4 regions of the Salinicoccus sp. Marseille-QA3875 genome follow, and region 1 is predicted to be linked to each of the others. Evidence: riboswitches for the same ligand, from Rfam matches in the RefSeq annotation. Region 1 holds a riboswitch; each other region holds the start of a gene.
What was found. A riboswitch is a leader RNA that binds a small molecule or an ion and turns the genes downstream of it on or off. The one in region 1 is predicted to bind S-adenosylmethionine.

Region 1 (3,826 bases):
AATCCGAGTTTGAAACTCTATGGTGAATTATTTGTTAAAAATCTTATGGGGCTCTCCAGAAAGCATCAAAATGATAGTATTAATCATATGAAAGTTTCCCACAAATCATAAAAAAAGCTCAGGTCCGCCGGACCTGAGCTTTTTATTTCTCTAAATCGTTTAAATCATAATATGTGTTCTGATAAGTTTCATTCAGCCAGTTATTGAATAACAGGTGGCCGTGTGATTTCCAGTTGAAGAATGGTTCGTTATTAGAGTCATCATCAGGGAAGTAATTGTGAGGTATACCTATGTCGGCACCTCTTTCTACATCTCTGAGATACTCATTCTGCAAAGTGTTCCGTTCATACTCCAAGTGTCCGAAGATATAAAGATCTCTGCTGTCCTCGGTACTTAATATGTCTGGTCCGAAATCAGGGTGGACAGATAAGACCTTCAACTCAGAGTGTTTGTCCAAATTGGAGAAGTCCATTCTGGTATGCCTTGAATGTGGCACTTCAAATTGATCATCGAAGCCTCTCATTAAAGGGTGTGTCGGCATAATGTTCTTAAACTTGAATACACCGAATAATTTACTGGATAATGTGATCTTATCAAATTGATAGTAATAATTCAGAGCATGCTGGGCGCCCCAGCATATGAAAAATCTGGAGAACACGTGCGTTTCCGACCACTTTAAGATAGCTTCCAACTCATTAATATAATCCACCTGGTTAAAGTCCAGTTTTTCGACCGGAGCGCCGGTGACAATCATGCCATCAAAGCGTTCGTCCTTAATTTCGTCGAATGTTCTGTAGTATTTATGAAGATGGCTGGTCGGTGTGTTTTTACTTTTGTGTGTCTCAGTATATAAAAATTCAATGTCTATCTGCAGTGGTGTATTGCCAAGAAGTCTTAACAGATGAAGCTCTGTTTCTTCTTTTTTAGGCATCAGGTTTAAAATTAAAATTCTTAAGGGACGAATGTCCTGGGTTGTTGCCCTGGAGGCATCAATTGTAAATACATTTTCCTGTTCCAACCTTTTTTTAACCGGTAATCCTTCAACTATTTTTATTGGCATTAAATCGCATCCAGACCTTTATTGATATCATCAAGTATATCATCTATATGCTCAAGACCGATAGAAAGACGCACGGTTTCCGGTTTTACTCCGCCTGCCAGCTGCTGTTCTTCGGTTAACTGTGCATGGGTAGTCGATGCCGGATGTACGACCAATGACTTTGCATCGCCCACATTCGCAAGCATGGAAAACAGTTCAAGTGATTCAATGAATTTCTTGCCTGCTTCGTAGCCGCCCTTGACTCCAAAAGTGAATATAGAACCAGCACCTTTAGGCAGATATTTTTCTTGTAACTGCTTGTAAGGACTGCTGGAGAGGCCTGCAAAATCAATCCATTCGACTTTTTCATGGTTGGCCAGATAATCAGCAACTTTAGCTGCATTCTCAACATGTCTTTCCATCCTTAAAGAAAGTGTTTCAATTCCCTGCGTGAGCAGGAATGAGTTGAATGGCGAAATCGCAGCGCCTGTATCTCTTAACAGAGTTGTTCTGATCTTGTATGCGAATGCCTGGTCACCGAAAGTGTCGGCGAAAACCAATCCGTGATAGGAATTGTCCGGTTCACTGAACCCAGGGTACTTCCCATTTTTCCAATCAAAGTTGCCGCCGTCAACAATAACACCGCCGATTGAAGTGCCGTGGCCGCCTAAAAACTTAGTAGCTGAGTGGATGACGATATTGGCGCCATGTTCTATCGGGCGGCATAAATAAGGCGTCGCAAATGTATTATCCACGATCAGAACAATATTATTATCCTGTGCGATCTTTGCCAATGCTTCCAAATCCTCAATGTTACCTTCAGGGTTTCCAATGGTTTCTACAAAAATCGCTTTTGTATTATCTTTTATTTCACGTGAAACATTACTCAGATCTTTAGTATTTACTAAGGAAACGTCAATTCCAAACTTTTTGAGAGTATGTGTAAATAACGTATGGGTGCCACCGTAAAGACTCGTTGTTGAAATGATATGGTCTCCGGCATCTGCAACGCCCTGTACAGCATAAGTGATTGCAGCCATACCTGAAGCTACAGCAAGACCCGCTGTTCCACCTTCCAGTTCAGCCACTCTTGTTTCGAGTGCAGCGGATGTAGGGTTCGTTATGCGTGTGTATATGTTGCCGGCTTCTGATAAACCGAAAAGGTTTGCCCCGTGCTCCGTGTCATCAAAAACATAAGAGGTTGTTTGATAAATTGGGAGGGCACGTGAATTTGTTTCAGAATCAACTACCTGACCTGAATGTAATTGCTTTGTTTCGAACTTGAAATCTTTTGACATAAATATTTCCTCCTTAGTAAATAAAAGAGTCTGCTAAATTTAGCAGACTCTTATCTGCTCATCTCCCGGGCATGCCCGGCTGGAATTGGCACCTTACTAAAAAGGTTGCCGGACTTCATCGGGCCAGTCCCCTCCGTCACTCTTGATAAGCTATATTTATTATTTTTTCTAATGTTACATCTGAAAAATGATTTTGTCAAACACTTTATAAGATTATAAATAATCTGAAAAGGATGAAGTTTTGAAAGTAACGCACAGCGTTATATTGATATGATGTTAGTTCCAGATGTACTTCAACAGTTTCTGAAACTTTCTAAAGGTAGGATAGCGCAACGGGATGTCGAATAGTGTCGTCTGATTCAATATGCTTTTTGTATGACTGAATGTATCGAATGAATAACGCCCGTGATAATTCCCCATTCCGCTGTTTCCACGTCCTCCGAATGGCATATGGGGTGTCGCTAAATGATACATTGTATCGTTGACGGCACCGCCTCCGAAAGGCACACTTTTAATGACATGCTGTGCTGTTTCATTTTTCTCAGTGAAAATATAAAGTGCCAAAGGATCAGGAAGGTCTCTTATATCAATCAGTGCCTTTTCCAAATTATCATAACCAAGTACCGGCAATACCGGTCCGAATATTTCCTCTTCCATGGCAGGATGACTGAAATCCACATTTTGAATAATGGTCGGTTCTATCATCCGTTTTGATTTATGACTGCGCCCGCCATAGGCGATATCTCCCTGAATATAATTATGGACCCGCTCAAAATGGTCATCGTTTATGATCTGCATATAATTCTGCTGTTCGAATGCTTTATTATAAAATTTATGAGTATAGTGTTTTAAATGTTTAATCAGCTGTTCCTTTACGCTGTTATCCACATAAACATAATCTGTAGCAACACAAGTCTGTCCAGCATTCATAAATTTACCCCAGACGATTCTTTTTGCTGCGTATTTCAAATTGGCATCCTTCGTAACGATGCTTGGGGATTTACCGCCTAATTCCAGTGTGACCGGTGTTAAATTTTTTGAAGCTGCTTCCATGACGATTTTACCAACGTGAGAACTGCCGGTATAGAATATATAATCAAAAGGCAGACTTAAAAGCTGCTGGTTGGTTTCTATACCCCCTTCAATTGAAGTGACGTATTTTTCAGGAAATGCCAGTTCAATCACTTTTGTAATGACATCCGATACGTGCGGTGTATGCTCAGATGGTTTTAGAATTGCAGTGTTGCCTGCGCTTAGTGCACCGACCAACGGTGCCACTGCCAGATTGAAAGGATAATTCCATGGAGAAATAATCAAGATGACACCGTAAGGTTCTTTGTAGATTGTTGACTTTGAACCGAAATGCGTAACAGGCGTTTTAACATTAACAGGTTTTGCCCACTCTGCTAATTTTTTGAGATGAAGGTTTATCTCACTGTAAATTATTCCTATTTCGGTTAAAAAAGTATCACTTTCATTTTTGTTGAAA
Region 2 (3,826 bases), 1.4 Mb from region 1:
TTCCATTTGTACTTTTCGATATCTTTCTCCTTTAATATTATAACAATACTACAAAAAAGTTATCGATACAAAACAAAAAATTTATTACATCAATATAATGTATTAAATAATCGAAAATGATAAAAGCATCAAAACCATTAATATGACAGTACTCTTAAAAATAAAACATGAATTATTACACATTTTCCATTAGGATTTGCATCGTTTTATTTTATATTTTTAAAATTATATGTTTTAATAATCAACACATGGGTAATGTAAATATAACTTGCTATATAGAGATAAAGAAGTGGCAGGGTTACTCATTAATATTATATTAGGAAATTAATTAGGAGGCTTTTACTATGGAACTTAAAAAATATCTACTGGCAGGCGGCCTTGCATCCGTAATGGTACTTGGTGCATGTGGCGACGGCGGAGAAACTGAAGAAGATCCAGCAGCAGAAGATCCGGCAATGGAAGAAGGCGCTGAAGATCCGGCAGCAGAGGATCCGGCAATGGATGACGAAGAAGAGGAAGACTCTGCAGTGGAAGAGGATCCAGCAATGGATGATGAAGAAGAAGACGAAGAAGAAGACGAAGGATTGTAATATTCAAACTCAATTTAAAATTAGAACCCGGAGCAATTTCTGCTCCGGGTTTATTGTTGTTTTTATCGATTTAAAAACGTTTTGATCTCATCCACTTTATCCAATGTTTCCCACGGCAAGTTGATATCTTCACGTCCAAAATGTCCATAGCTTGCAGTATCTTTATAAATCGGACGCTTCAAATCAAGCATTTTAATGATTCCATCCGGAGAAAGATCGAAGAGTTCCCTGATTGCCTCTACAACTCTGCTCTCTTCAAAATCCGATGTTCCAAATGTATCTACAGAAATCGAAACAGGCTGGCTGACGCCGATTGCATATGCGAGCTGGATTTCACATTTATCACATATACCGCCTGCAACAATGTTCTTTGCGATGTATCTGGCAGCGTAGGCTGCGGAACGGTCCACTTTAGTCGGATCTTTTCCGCTGAAAGCACCACCGCCGTGTCTTGCGTAACCGCCGTAAGTATCTACTATTATCTTTCTCCCTGTTAATCCAGCGTCACCCTGAGGACCACCAATCACAAAACGTCCTGTAGGGTTGATGAAATATTTTGTTTCCTTATCGAGCAGCTCTGCCGGTACAACTGCTTCTATGACATGTTCAAGCAGGTCATCGTAAATCTGCTGTGTAGAGACGTCTTCACTGTGCTGCGTTGAAATAACAACAGTGTCCACTCTTTTCACATTATTGTTCTCATCGTACTCAACAGTGACCTGTGTTTTACCGTCAGGTCTCAAATAGTTCAATGTATCATTTTTTCTGACTTCAGTAAGACGGCGTGATAATTTATGAGCCAGTGATATCGGTAACGGCATCATTTCCGCTGTTTCGCTGGAAGCAAAACCGAACATCAAGCCCTGGTCGCCTGCACCTGTTGTAATTTCATCCGTCGTTCTCGTCTCAATCGCATTATCCACTCCGACTGCGATGTCCTTCGACTGTTCATCTATTCCCGTCAACACTGACATTGTTTTATAGTCATAACCGTATTTTGCATCAATATAACCGATGCCCTTCACCGTTTCTCTTACAATTTTAGGAATATCCACATAAGTTTCTGTGCTTATCTCTCCGACGATCAATGCTAGCCCTGTATTGACTACTGTTTCACAGGCAACACGTGCATCCTGATCCTGCTTTATGATTTCATCCAATATCGCATCTGAAATCTGGTCTGCAATTTTATCCGGGTGTCCTTCTGTTACCGACTCTGAAGTAAATAAATTCTTTTCACTCATCCTATATATATCTCCTTTAAGTTATTCGCTATCTCTTCAAACAAAATAAAGCCTTCTCTCTGACATAGAGAAAAGGCTTCGCTCTTCCCCTTATCGATCAGAATAATCTGCATTCTTTAGCACCTTCCTTTAGTAAAAGAGGTTGCTGGGCTTCGACGGGTTTGCTCCCTCCACCTACTCTTGATAAGAGATAACTTGAGTTTAAATATACTAGAGTGGAGACGACAATTCAAGATGTTAAAAGGATGGAGTTTCAGCTGATGTCTCTCTTAATCCAGATTATCGACTGCATACTGCGCCTCTTCAGCTGTAAACTGTTCACCATACTCTGAAACCAGCTGGTCGTAAACCGCAGCATTCGACATACTCATCATATCCCGATAAGTCTTTGCGGACTCCAGAGCATTGGCATTCCAATCCCATTCTATATTGTCTACAGCATATTGTGCTGCTTCAGGTGGAAAGTTCTCCCCATACTCTGAAACCAGCTGATCATATATTCCTGCTTTTGACATCGACATGATTTCTGCATATGTGTAAGCACTTTCCAAAGCGAGCTCCCACTCTCTTGGAACCGTCCCTTTTTCAGCAGCGGTTTCTTTATCCACTTCAACATCAGTATTTTCTTCAGCTCTTTCATCTTCCGATTCTTCTTCAATAGAAGATAATTTCTTTTCCAAATCTGAAACCTGATTGGTAAGGGCATCATTTTCATCATTCATTTCATTGTTTTCCTGTTTCAAACTTTCAACTTCTGACTGCAGCTCTCCTTTCTCCTCTTCCATAGTTTCTAGTTTTCGCTCAAGTTCCTGTGCACTGTCATCGGTGTTACTTTGTGCCCCTAATACATCGTTCTCTTCCTCTAAAGCCTCAACTTCTTCTTCAAGCTGTTGCTTATCAGATTCAAGCTGGGAAATTTGTTCTGATAGTTCATCCGATGAAGCTGTGTCCGATTCCTCTTCTCCACCACAGGCACCGATAACCAGTACAAGTATAAAAACAATACCGATTAAAAATCGTTTCATATTAAATTACACCCCTTCTAAATATTTACATCTAATTATATATGATTTAAATTTAGATATAAGATAATAGACTACAATTTTGATAATATTTCACATTTGATATATTCATCGTTTATAATCAATTTAACTTTCTTTTTTATTTTGAAGTTTTTAACGTGTAAATTAACCACTTTCATCAAGACCGACCTTAACATTTTTAAAATCAGATAGTATCATTAAATTAAAATTAATTTGTACTGATTTAATGTGTTACCACATTTCTTAATGTGTTATACTATTTGCAATTAGTACATTAAAATAAATCCCTGGAGGCATTTAAATGGTCAAGCATTCTGATTTAATCTCAAAGTTAGTATCTAAAGATACAACAGAAGTTCAGCTTTCTGCTCCACAACTTGTTACCGCTTCACTTAGAAGAGGAGAAGGTGCTTTAACTGATACAGGCGCTTTAAGAGCAGAAACCGGTAAATATACAGGTCGCAGTCCTAAAGACCGTTTCATAGTGGAAGACAACGTATCGGATCATAAAATTCACTGGAGTGAAGTAAACCAGCCGATTTCAGAAGAGATTTTCGATAATCTATTTGAAAAAGTGATTGATCACTTAAATTCTAAAGAAGAGACTTTCGTGTTTAAAGGTTACGCAGGGGCTGACGAATCTACCCGTTTGGACTTGCAGGTTGTCAATGAATTCAGCTGGCACAATCTTTTCGTTCAAAACCTGTTCATCCGTCCTGAGACTAAAGAAGAGGCACTCAATATCGACCCGCAGTTCACCATCGTATCTGCACCGACTTTCAAGGCAGACCCTGCAGTCGATGGAACAAACTCTGAGGCATTTGTCATCATTTCACTTAAAAAGGGAATTATTTTAATCGGCGGTACAGAGTATGCCGGAGAAATGAAGAAATCAATCTTCTCTATCATGAACTACCTGCTGCCTGAAAAAGGTGTGATGAGTATGCAC
Region 3 (3,826 bases), 400 kb from region 1:
CTTCACTTCAAGCGCTTCTTCTGCAATACCGATCGCAGCTTCAGGGCTTCTGAACACCTGGACGACATCAATCTGTTCAGGCACGCTTTTCAGATCCGGATATGCTTTTTCTCCGAGTATTTCCGTCTCTCCTGGATTGACCGGAATGATCTTATAGCCGAGTCTCTGCATCTTCCTTGCCAGACGGTAGCTCGGTCTCGCTTCTTTGCCGCTCAGTCCGACAACCGCAAGTGTTTTCCGGCGTGTCGTCTCCTGACCGTCTTCAGCCACTTTCTCTGTCGGTGAATTCAATATCCATTTGATGACGCCTTCATCATTGATGACGATTTCTTCATCTTCACCCGTATCAATGCCTGTCGCCTTCGTGAGCGCTTGATTCAGGTCATTTTGAATGTCTCTTACAGATTCAATACCGACGGACAGGCGGACAAGCTCTTCGTATACACCCGTTTCTTCCAGTTGTTCTTTTGTCAGCTGCTGATGTGTCGTTGAAGCCGGATGGATGATCAGTGATTTCGCATCCCCCACGTTCGCCACATGTGACCAGAGTGCTACATTGTCTATCAGCTTTTTACCTGCAGATTTGCCGCCCTTGATACCGAAAGTGATGATCGATCCGAAGCCGTTCTTAAATGTTCTTTTCGCAATTTCATGTGATGGATGGCTTTTCAGTCCAGGGTATGTCACCCACTCGACCGCCGGATGATCAGATAGGAAACGAGCCAGCTTTTCTGCATTTTCATTATGCCTTTCCACACGTACATGCAGTGTTTCCAGCCCCTGTATCAGATGGAAAGCGTTTGTCGGGCTGAGCGTCGCTCCAAAGTCACGCAGCAGCTGGACACGGATTTTAGTGCTGAACGCCAGCGTCCCGAAGTCCGATGCATAACGGATGCCGTTGTAACTCGAGTCCGGCTCTGTAAATTCAGGGAATTTCTCCAGATTCCAGTTGAAACGGCCGCCGTCGACAACGACACCGCCGATCGATGTACCGTGCCCGCCGATCCACTTTGTCGCTGAATGGACGACTATGTCCGCACCAAGCTTGATCGGTTTACATGTATGCGGTGTTGCGAAAGTATTATCGACAATTAAAGGCACATCCGCCGCGTGAGAAATGGCAGCAACCGCTTCGATATCCAGCACCTGCAGACCCGGATTGCCGATCGTTTCACCGAACACCGCTTTTGTCTTATCCGTAATGGCATTTTTAAAGTTTTCAGGATCCGTCGGGTCGACGAATTTCACATTGATGCCGTATCTGGGCAGGGTGACCGCAAAAAGATTATATGTACCGCCGTAAAGATTCGCACCGGCAACAATTTCGTCCCCTGCACTCGCGAGATTCAGAATGGACAGTGTAATCGCAGACATCCCTGAAGAAGTCGCAACAGCCGCCACCCCTTCCTCAAGCAGTGCCATACGCTTTTCAAACACCTCTACCGTCGGGTTGCCGATGCGGGAGTATATATTACCCGGCTCATCCAGCGAGAATAAGCTTTCTGCATGATCCGTATCGTGGAATACGTATGAAGTCGTCTGATAGATTGGTACAGCTCTTGACCCCGTCGTCGGGTCCGGTGCCTGACCGCCGTGCAATGATAAAGTTTCCAGATCATAAGTTGAATTGTGTTCGTTTGACATGTCCATTCCTCCAAGTTTGAATATGATTTAAAAAAGCACTCTTCTTAAAATATAAGAAGAGTGCTTTTCCTCCTCTTATCTTCCAGGAATAAAATCCTGCTGGAATTAGCACCTTTTCAAGCAAATCTGCCTAATGGTTGCCGGGCGTCAAAGGGCCAGTCCCTCTGCCTCTCTAGATAAGTCGAATCAATATTTCTTTAATGCATATTACAATACTATGATTAGCAAGCTTTGTCAAAGTGTTTTTTAAATATTTTGTTTAGAAAGAGAATTTAGATAACTTAAAGGAGATTTAAACGTTCTGAAAAATTTTATTCGCCAAAAAAAGACCACCGCGGACGGCAGTCTTATGATTGAAGGCTTCCGGACTTTGATTTCCCTGAAACTTAAACTTCATATTAAAATATGAACAAGTGGGCAACTGTTACAAAAACAGCGGCCAGAGCGTATTGGATCAATATGAGCGGCCACACCCAGCGTATCCACTTAACCCATGAAATACCTGCAGCAGCAAGCCCCGCCATGAAGTAACCTGATGTCGGTGTAACAATGTTAGAAATACCGTCACCAAATTGGAATGCAAGCACTGCTGTCTGTCTTGCCACACCGACCAGATCTGAAAGAGGCACCATGATCGGCATCGTCAGTGCTGCCTGTCCGCTCCCTGACGGAACGATGAAGTTGATCAATGACTGCACGATGAACATGCCGATGGCGGTCAGACCTGCCGGCAGCGCACCCACTGCATTTGACATCGAATAAAGAAGCGTATCAATGATATTTCCATCTGCCATCACAGCCTGTATGCCGTATGCAAAACCGACAACAAGAGCGCCGAGAACGATCAGCTGACACCCTTTGACAAAGTTTTCAGCGATAGCATTAACCCGCATACCGGATATTAGACCCATGAGGACACCCATGACCAGGAACAGCGCGGCGATCTCTGTAATATACCAGCCATGCTGGACGACACCATAGGCCAGTGTGACGATGGTCACTAAAAGCACACCGATGACGATTTTTTGTCTTCCTGTCAAGTGCTCCCGTTCCTGTTCTTCCAAAGTTTCTCTTTTTTCCTTATCTTCTTGATACATCAGGCTCTTCGTCGGATCTTTCTTGATTTTCCTTGCATAAATCATTACATATGCAATTGCAACGGCGACAAAAATCGCCCAGAAAATCAATCGTGTAAAGAACCCGGAGTAGATTGGCAGTTCTGCGATGCCCTGAGCGACCCCGACGGTGAACGGGTTCATGAAAGCGGCTGAGAAACCTGCAGATGCACCGCATAGTACGATAGCCGCACCCAGCATGGAGTCGTATCCGAGGAACACGACAAGAGGCACGATGATCATGATATAAGGAATCGTTTCCTCCGCGAGCCCGAAAATGGCACCTCCGATTGCAAACAATGTCATCAATACCGGAATAAGTAATATTTCGTTCCCTTTCATCTTATGCGCAACCGTGTTCATACCACTTTCGAGAGCACCGGTCGCCCTGAAAATACCGAATGCACCACCGATGATGAATATAAAGAATATGATCGGAGCAGCATCCACCATTCCCACGTGCACGGCCTGGAATATATCAAAGGCGCCTGCAGGATTCGCCTCAACCGCACTGTAGGACCCGTCCACGACAACTTCCTGACCGTCCACTTCGGCTCGTTCATACTCTCCTGTCGGAACAAAATAAGTGGCTGCTGCAGCGATTATTATTAAAACAAACAGGATGATGTAAACATGAGGCACTTCAAACCTTCTCTTTCTCTTCGGTTTAATTTCATTTTCATCAGATTCAGACATGATTATCTCCCCTTTTATAAAATATTCCGGAGTCAGGCACATATTCAGGTTCTATGCATTTCCGGAATTTCCCCCTTGAAACTTTCAAATACAACACTCTCTGGCACGGCGATAAAATATATTGGGTGAAGCACCGCCATGCACTGGATGATATGCATAATCTTTCCGTCTGTTGAATAAAAGATTATACTATTTTCGTTGTTTTCACAAGCACATTCGCAGAATTTTCTGTGTATATAATATTTTCAGGACATTAATCATTCAACTGCCGGTTGATATCAACAGCATTATAAGGCGGGGCAGTCTCTAAAATTAGATGAAGAAGCCGGGGACATCCGTCCCCGGCTTCTTCATCTTCACTCCCATTGTTA
Region 4 (3,826 bases), 800 kb from region 1:
ATTAATTATGATTACACTGAAGAAATGAGGGATTCAAATGGACAGTTATAAAGTGTTGCTTGCAAAGCATAACCGGCTGGAGACAGAACGGTTGATCTTAAGGCCGGTCACATTAAAAGACACTGAAGATATGTATGAATACGCTTCTGATGAAGAGACCACCTATTACGTTTTCAACCGGCACAAGTCACTGGCTGACACCGAAATGGCCATAGTGAACCACTTTATAGAACAGCCGCTTGGCAAATATGGCATTGAGCTGAAGGAAAATGGAAAGATGATCGGGACCATCGAACTGAGAAGAAAAAGTAAAGATTCAAGAGGGATCATCGGTTATACATTAAATCAAAATTATCAAGGCAAAGGTTATATGACTGAAACCGGGGAAGCCATTTTAAAAGTGGGTTTTGATGTCCTCGGGCTGGACTGCATTGCTGCCATGTTCGATGAACGGAATACCGCTTCGGGAAAAGTGCTTGAACGATTGGGCATGAACAAAGAAGGTGTGCTGCGGCATGTACATAAATGGAAAAAGGGCGAATATTTTAATGATGTCTATTATTCCATCCTGAAGGATGAGTATGATATAAAAAGCCCTGAATAATTTTCAGGACTTTTCTTTAATCAAACATTCACTTTTCCTGCTATTCCAACTCTTTTTGCATGATGACTCTCAGGAATTCTCACTTTACCTTTACCAAAAAGATTCTCCCTTAAAGTGGATGCTTCGTATTCTGTTCTGTAGCTGCCGCGTTCCTGCAGAACGGGAATCACATATTCTATGAAATCTTCGAAAGTGACAGGACTCGCTGCCTGGATGATATTAAAGCCGTCGGCGTCACCGATGTTCGCCATCGCTTCCAGTTCATCGGCAATCTGTTCAGGTGTGCCGACCACTTTAGTCGCCCCGATGCCGAGTCCGTGATGGAGCACTGCTTCCCTTACCGTCCATTTTCGTGTCGTACTTGCCGAGTATTTTTTAAGAAAACCATGTGAGGCTTCCGTCTCTGCATCTTCCACATATTGATCCGGCTCATATTTGGAGAAATCGATGCCCGTATGTCCTGAAAGCATTGCTGCTGTCCCTTCATAGCTGACATAAGATAATAGTTCTTCATACTTTTCCTGTGCTTCTTCTTCGGTGCGTCCGACAATCGGCACGATGCCCGGAAAGATTTTTATATCTTCAGCATTTCTGCCGTTTTCCACTGCACGTTTCCTGATATCCGAGGTGAAGGCCTTCAATTCTTCAAGATTACTTGCAAGTGTCGTGAAGAGCGCTTCAGCGTGTTTTGCTGCGAAGGCTTTTCCTTTTTCAGAAGCACCGGCCTGGAACAGTACAGGTGTGCGCTGAGGCGACGGTTCGACCAGATGTTCACCCGGAACACTGAAGAACTCGCCTTTATGATCGATCGGGTGAACTTTATCCGGGTTTACATAGACACCCGTTTCTTTATTTGCAACGACTGCATCCTCTTCCCAGCTGTGCTCCCAAAGTTTATAGACGACATCCATATATTCATCCGCGCGGTCATATCTTGTATCATGTTTGATCTGGCCTTCCATCCCGAGATTGACTGCTTCACTGTTCAAATACGATGTGACGATGTTCCAGGCCACACGACCTTTCGTCAAGTGGTCCAAAGTTGAAAATTCACGAGCCAGCTTATAAGGTTCTGTGTAAGTCGCAGAATAAGTTGGTGCAAAGCCAATATGCTTAGTAACAGCGGCCATGGCTGAAATTGGCAGCAACGGGTTATGCAGTGGCACCTGCACTGCATTTTTTATCGCAGCATCAGAACTGTTTCCATAAACATCATAAATACCAAGTACATCAGCTAAAAATATTGCATCAAATTTACCCTTTTCCAAAAGCTTGGCAAGATCAGTCCAATAATCCAAATCACCATGACGGGCCCCCTGATCTTCCGGATGACGCCACAATCCCGGCGAATGCGGTGCTACAGAATTTAAAGTGAAACCATTCAGACGTATTTGTTTTTTCATAAGTAATCTCTCCCTTTAGCATTGATCAACTTAATTCTTACTAATATAGTAGGAATAGAAAAAGCCTCTTCCTGAGGAAGAGGCAGTTAAGATAAATGCTGCTCCTCCTCATCTTTCAAGCACATCGCTTGTTGGAATGGGCACCTTCCACTGTTAAATAGTGAGGTTGCCGCAGGATCTAAGGACCAATTTCCTCCCCTGCTCTAGATAAGGACTTTATTCTGTTTTAAGTTAAATATCATACTATCAGGGTATGAATGCTATGTCAAACATAATTTTTAGAAAAGTTGATTATTTCTGAAGAATTAGATTGAAAAGCCCAGCCTACAGTATAGACTGGGAATAATATATTATTTAGTATACTCTTCAATATCGATGAAATTCCGTCCGTTTAAGTCAAGGCCAGTAAAATGCTCTTTTAAATATAGCTGGTATGCAGCTGCACCGATCATGGCGGCATTATCAGTACAAAACTTCAGTTCAGGGATATGCAGGTTGATATTCTGCATTCTTGTCAGCTGTTCAAATCTTGCTCTCAATCCACTGTTTGCAGCGACTCCCCCTGCGATGATCAGATTTTTGACTTTATATTCTTCAACAGCCTGCATCGTTTTATTTGTCAATACATCCACGACACTGTGCTGGAATGAAGCCGCTACATCTTCTGAGTTCACTTCCAGATTTTTCTGCTTATGGTTGTGGAGTGAATTGATTACAGCAGATTTCAATCCGCTGAAGCTGAAATCATAGCTGCCCGGTTCCAGGTATGCTCTTGGAAAATTGAATGTATCCCGCCCCTCTTTACTTAATCGGTCGATATGAGGTCCGCCCGGGTAAGGCAGACCGATGACACGGGCCACCTTGTCGTATGCTTCCCCTACGGCATCGTCACGTGTTTCACCGATCACTTCGAAGCTCAGATGATTCTTCATATATATCAGCTCAGTATGACCGCCTGAGACAATCAGTGCCATTAAAGGAAATCTTAATTCTTCTTCCAGCTGATTCGCATAAATATGTCCTGCAATATGGTGGACAGGAATCAAAGGCAGATCATGTGCAAAACTGAATGCTTTCGCAGCATTGATGCCGACCAAAAGTGCACCGATCAAACCTGGACCTTCTGTTACTGCTACAGCATCAAGGTCTTGGGGAATCAGTTCCGCCTGGTTCAGCGCCTCTTCTATAACTGTTGTGATGGATTCCACATGGTGTCTCGAAGCAACTTCAGGCACCACACCGCCAAAGCGTTTATGACTGTCAATCTGGCTCACTACGATATTTGACAGCAGTTCATGTCCGTTTCTCACGACACTGCATGCTGTTTCGTCACAGCTTGTTTCTATACTTAATATTGTAATGTCTTTATTCATCCAGTTTCACCCACATCACGTGTGCATCCTCTCCCGGTCCGTAGTAATCTTTTCGTATCCCCCCGTAGGAGAATCCTTCTTTTTCATACAGGTTTTTAGCTGCATCATTAGCCGTATTGACTTCAAGAGACAAGGTTTTGGTAGACTCTGCAGAATAATCTTTAACATATTTAAGCAAAGTATGCCCGAGACCAAGTCCTCTCTGGTCATCTCTTATTGCAATTGTTGTAATCTGACTCTGGTCAAGAATCAGCCAAAGACCGCAGTAGCCAATGATTTCAGAGTCTTTTTCAATGACAAAATAGTGCGCAAATCTGTTTACGCCAAGCTCTCTTAAAAAAGCTTCTTTTGTCCATGAAGTCTTTGTAAAAGAAGCTGTTTCAATCAGATGTACGGCGTCAATATCCTCGATTTTCATTTCTCTTATAGTTACTGATTTTTGTCCA

Region 2: it holds a riboswitch for S-adenosylmethionine, as region 1 does, so the genes downstream of both, metK (methionine adenosyltransferase) here and ACY8DT_RS07535 (O-acetylhomoserine aminocarboxypropyltransferase/cysteine synthase family protein) in region 1, are expected to answer to the same signal.
Region 3: it holds a riboswitch for S-adenosylmethionine, as region 1 does, so the genes downstream of both, ACY8DT_RS05590 (PLP-dependent aspartate aminotransferase family protein) here and ACY8DT_RS07535 (O-acetylhomoserine aminocarboxypropyltransferase/cysteine synthase family protein) in region 1, are expected to answer to the same signal.
Region 4: it holds a riboswitch for S-adenosylmethionine, as region 1 does, so the genes downstream of both, ACY8DT_RS03540 (LLM class flavin-dependent oxidoreductase) here and ACY8DT_RS07535 (O-acetylhomoserine aminocarboxypropyltransferase/cysteine synthase family protein) in region 1, are expected to answer to the same signal.

What each region holds. Positions count from the first base shown of each region.
Region 1 is NZ_CM143103.1:1,481,451-1,485,276, forward strand. Features, by position in the region: gene ACY8DT_RS07525 (chorismate mutase) at 1-111, shown strand, start outside; gene ACY8DT_RS07530 (homoserine O-succinyltransferase) at 143-1,060, opposite strand; gene ACY8DT_RS07535 (O-acetylhomoserine aminocarboxypropyltransferase/cysteine synthase family protein) at 1,060-2,337, opposite strand; SAM riboswitch class I at 2,393-2,489, opposite strand; gene ACY8DT_RS07540 (aldehyde dehydrogenase) at 2,614-3,826, opposite strand, start outside.
Region 2 is NZ_CM143103.1:130,813-134,638, forward strand. Features, by position in the region: gene ACY8DT_RS00645 (hypothetical protein) at 345-590, shown strand; gene metK (methionine adenosyltransferase) at 653-1,834, opposite strand; SAM riboswitch class I at 1,922-2,024, opposite strand; gene ACY8DT_RS00655 (Ltp family lipoprotein) at 2,104-2,859, opposite strand; gene pckA (phosphoenolpyruvate carboxykinase (ATP)) at 3,179-3,826, shown strand, end outside.
Region 3 is NZ_CM143103.1:1,080,662-1,084,487, forward strand. Features, by position in the region: gene ACY8DT_RS05590 (PLP-dependent aspartate aminotransferase family protein) at 1-1,644, opposite strand, end outside; SAM riboswitch class I at 1,717-1,827, opposite strand; gene ACY8DT_RS05595 (YfcC family protein) at 2,043-3,455, opposite strand; gene ACY8DT_RS05600 (class II fructose-bisphosphate aldolase) at 3,824-3,826, opposite strand, start outside.
Region 4 is NZ_CM143103.1:681,898-685,723, forward strand. Features, by position in the region: gene ACY8DT_RS03535 (GNAT family N-acetyltransferase) at 38-604, shown strand; gene ACY8DT_RS03540 (LLM class flavin-dependent oxidoreductase) at 625-2,007, opposite strand; SAM riboswitch class I at 2,113-2,221, opposite strand; gene tsaD (tRNA (adenosine(37)-N6)-threonylcarbamoyltransferase complex transferase subunit TsaD) at 2,358-3,380, opposite strand; gene rimI (ribosomal protein S18-alanine N-acetyltransferase) at 3,373-3,798, opposite strand; gene tsaB (tRNA (adenosine(37)-N6)-threonylcarbamoyltransferase complex dimerization subunit type 1 TsaB) at 3,810-3,826, opposite strand, start outside.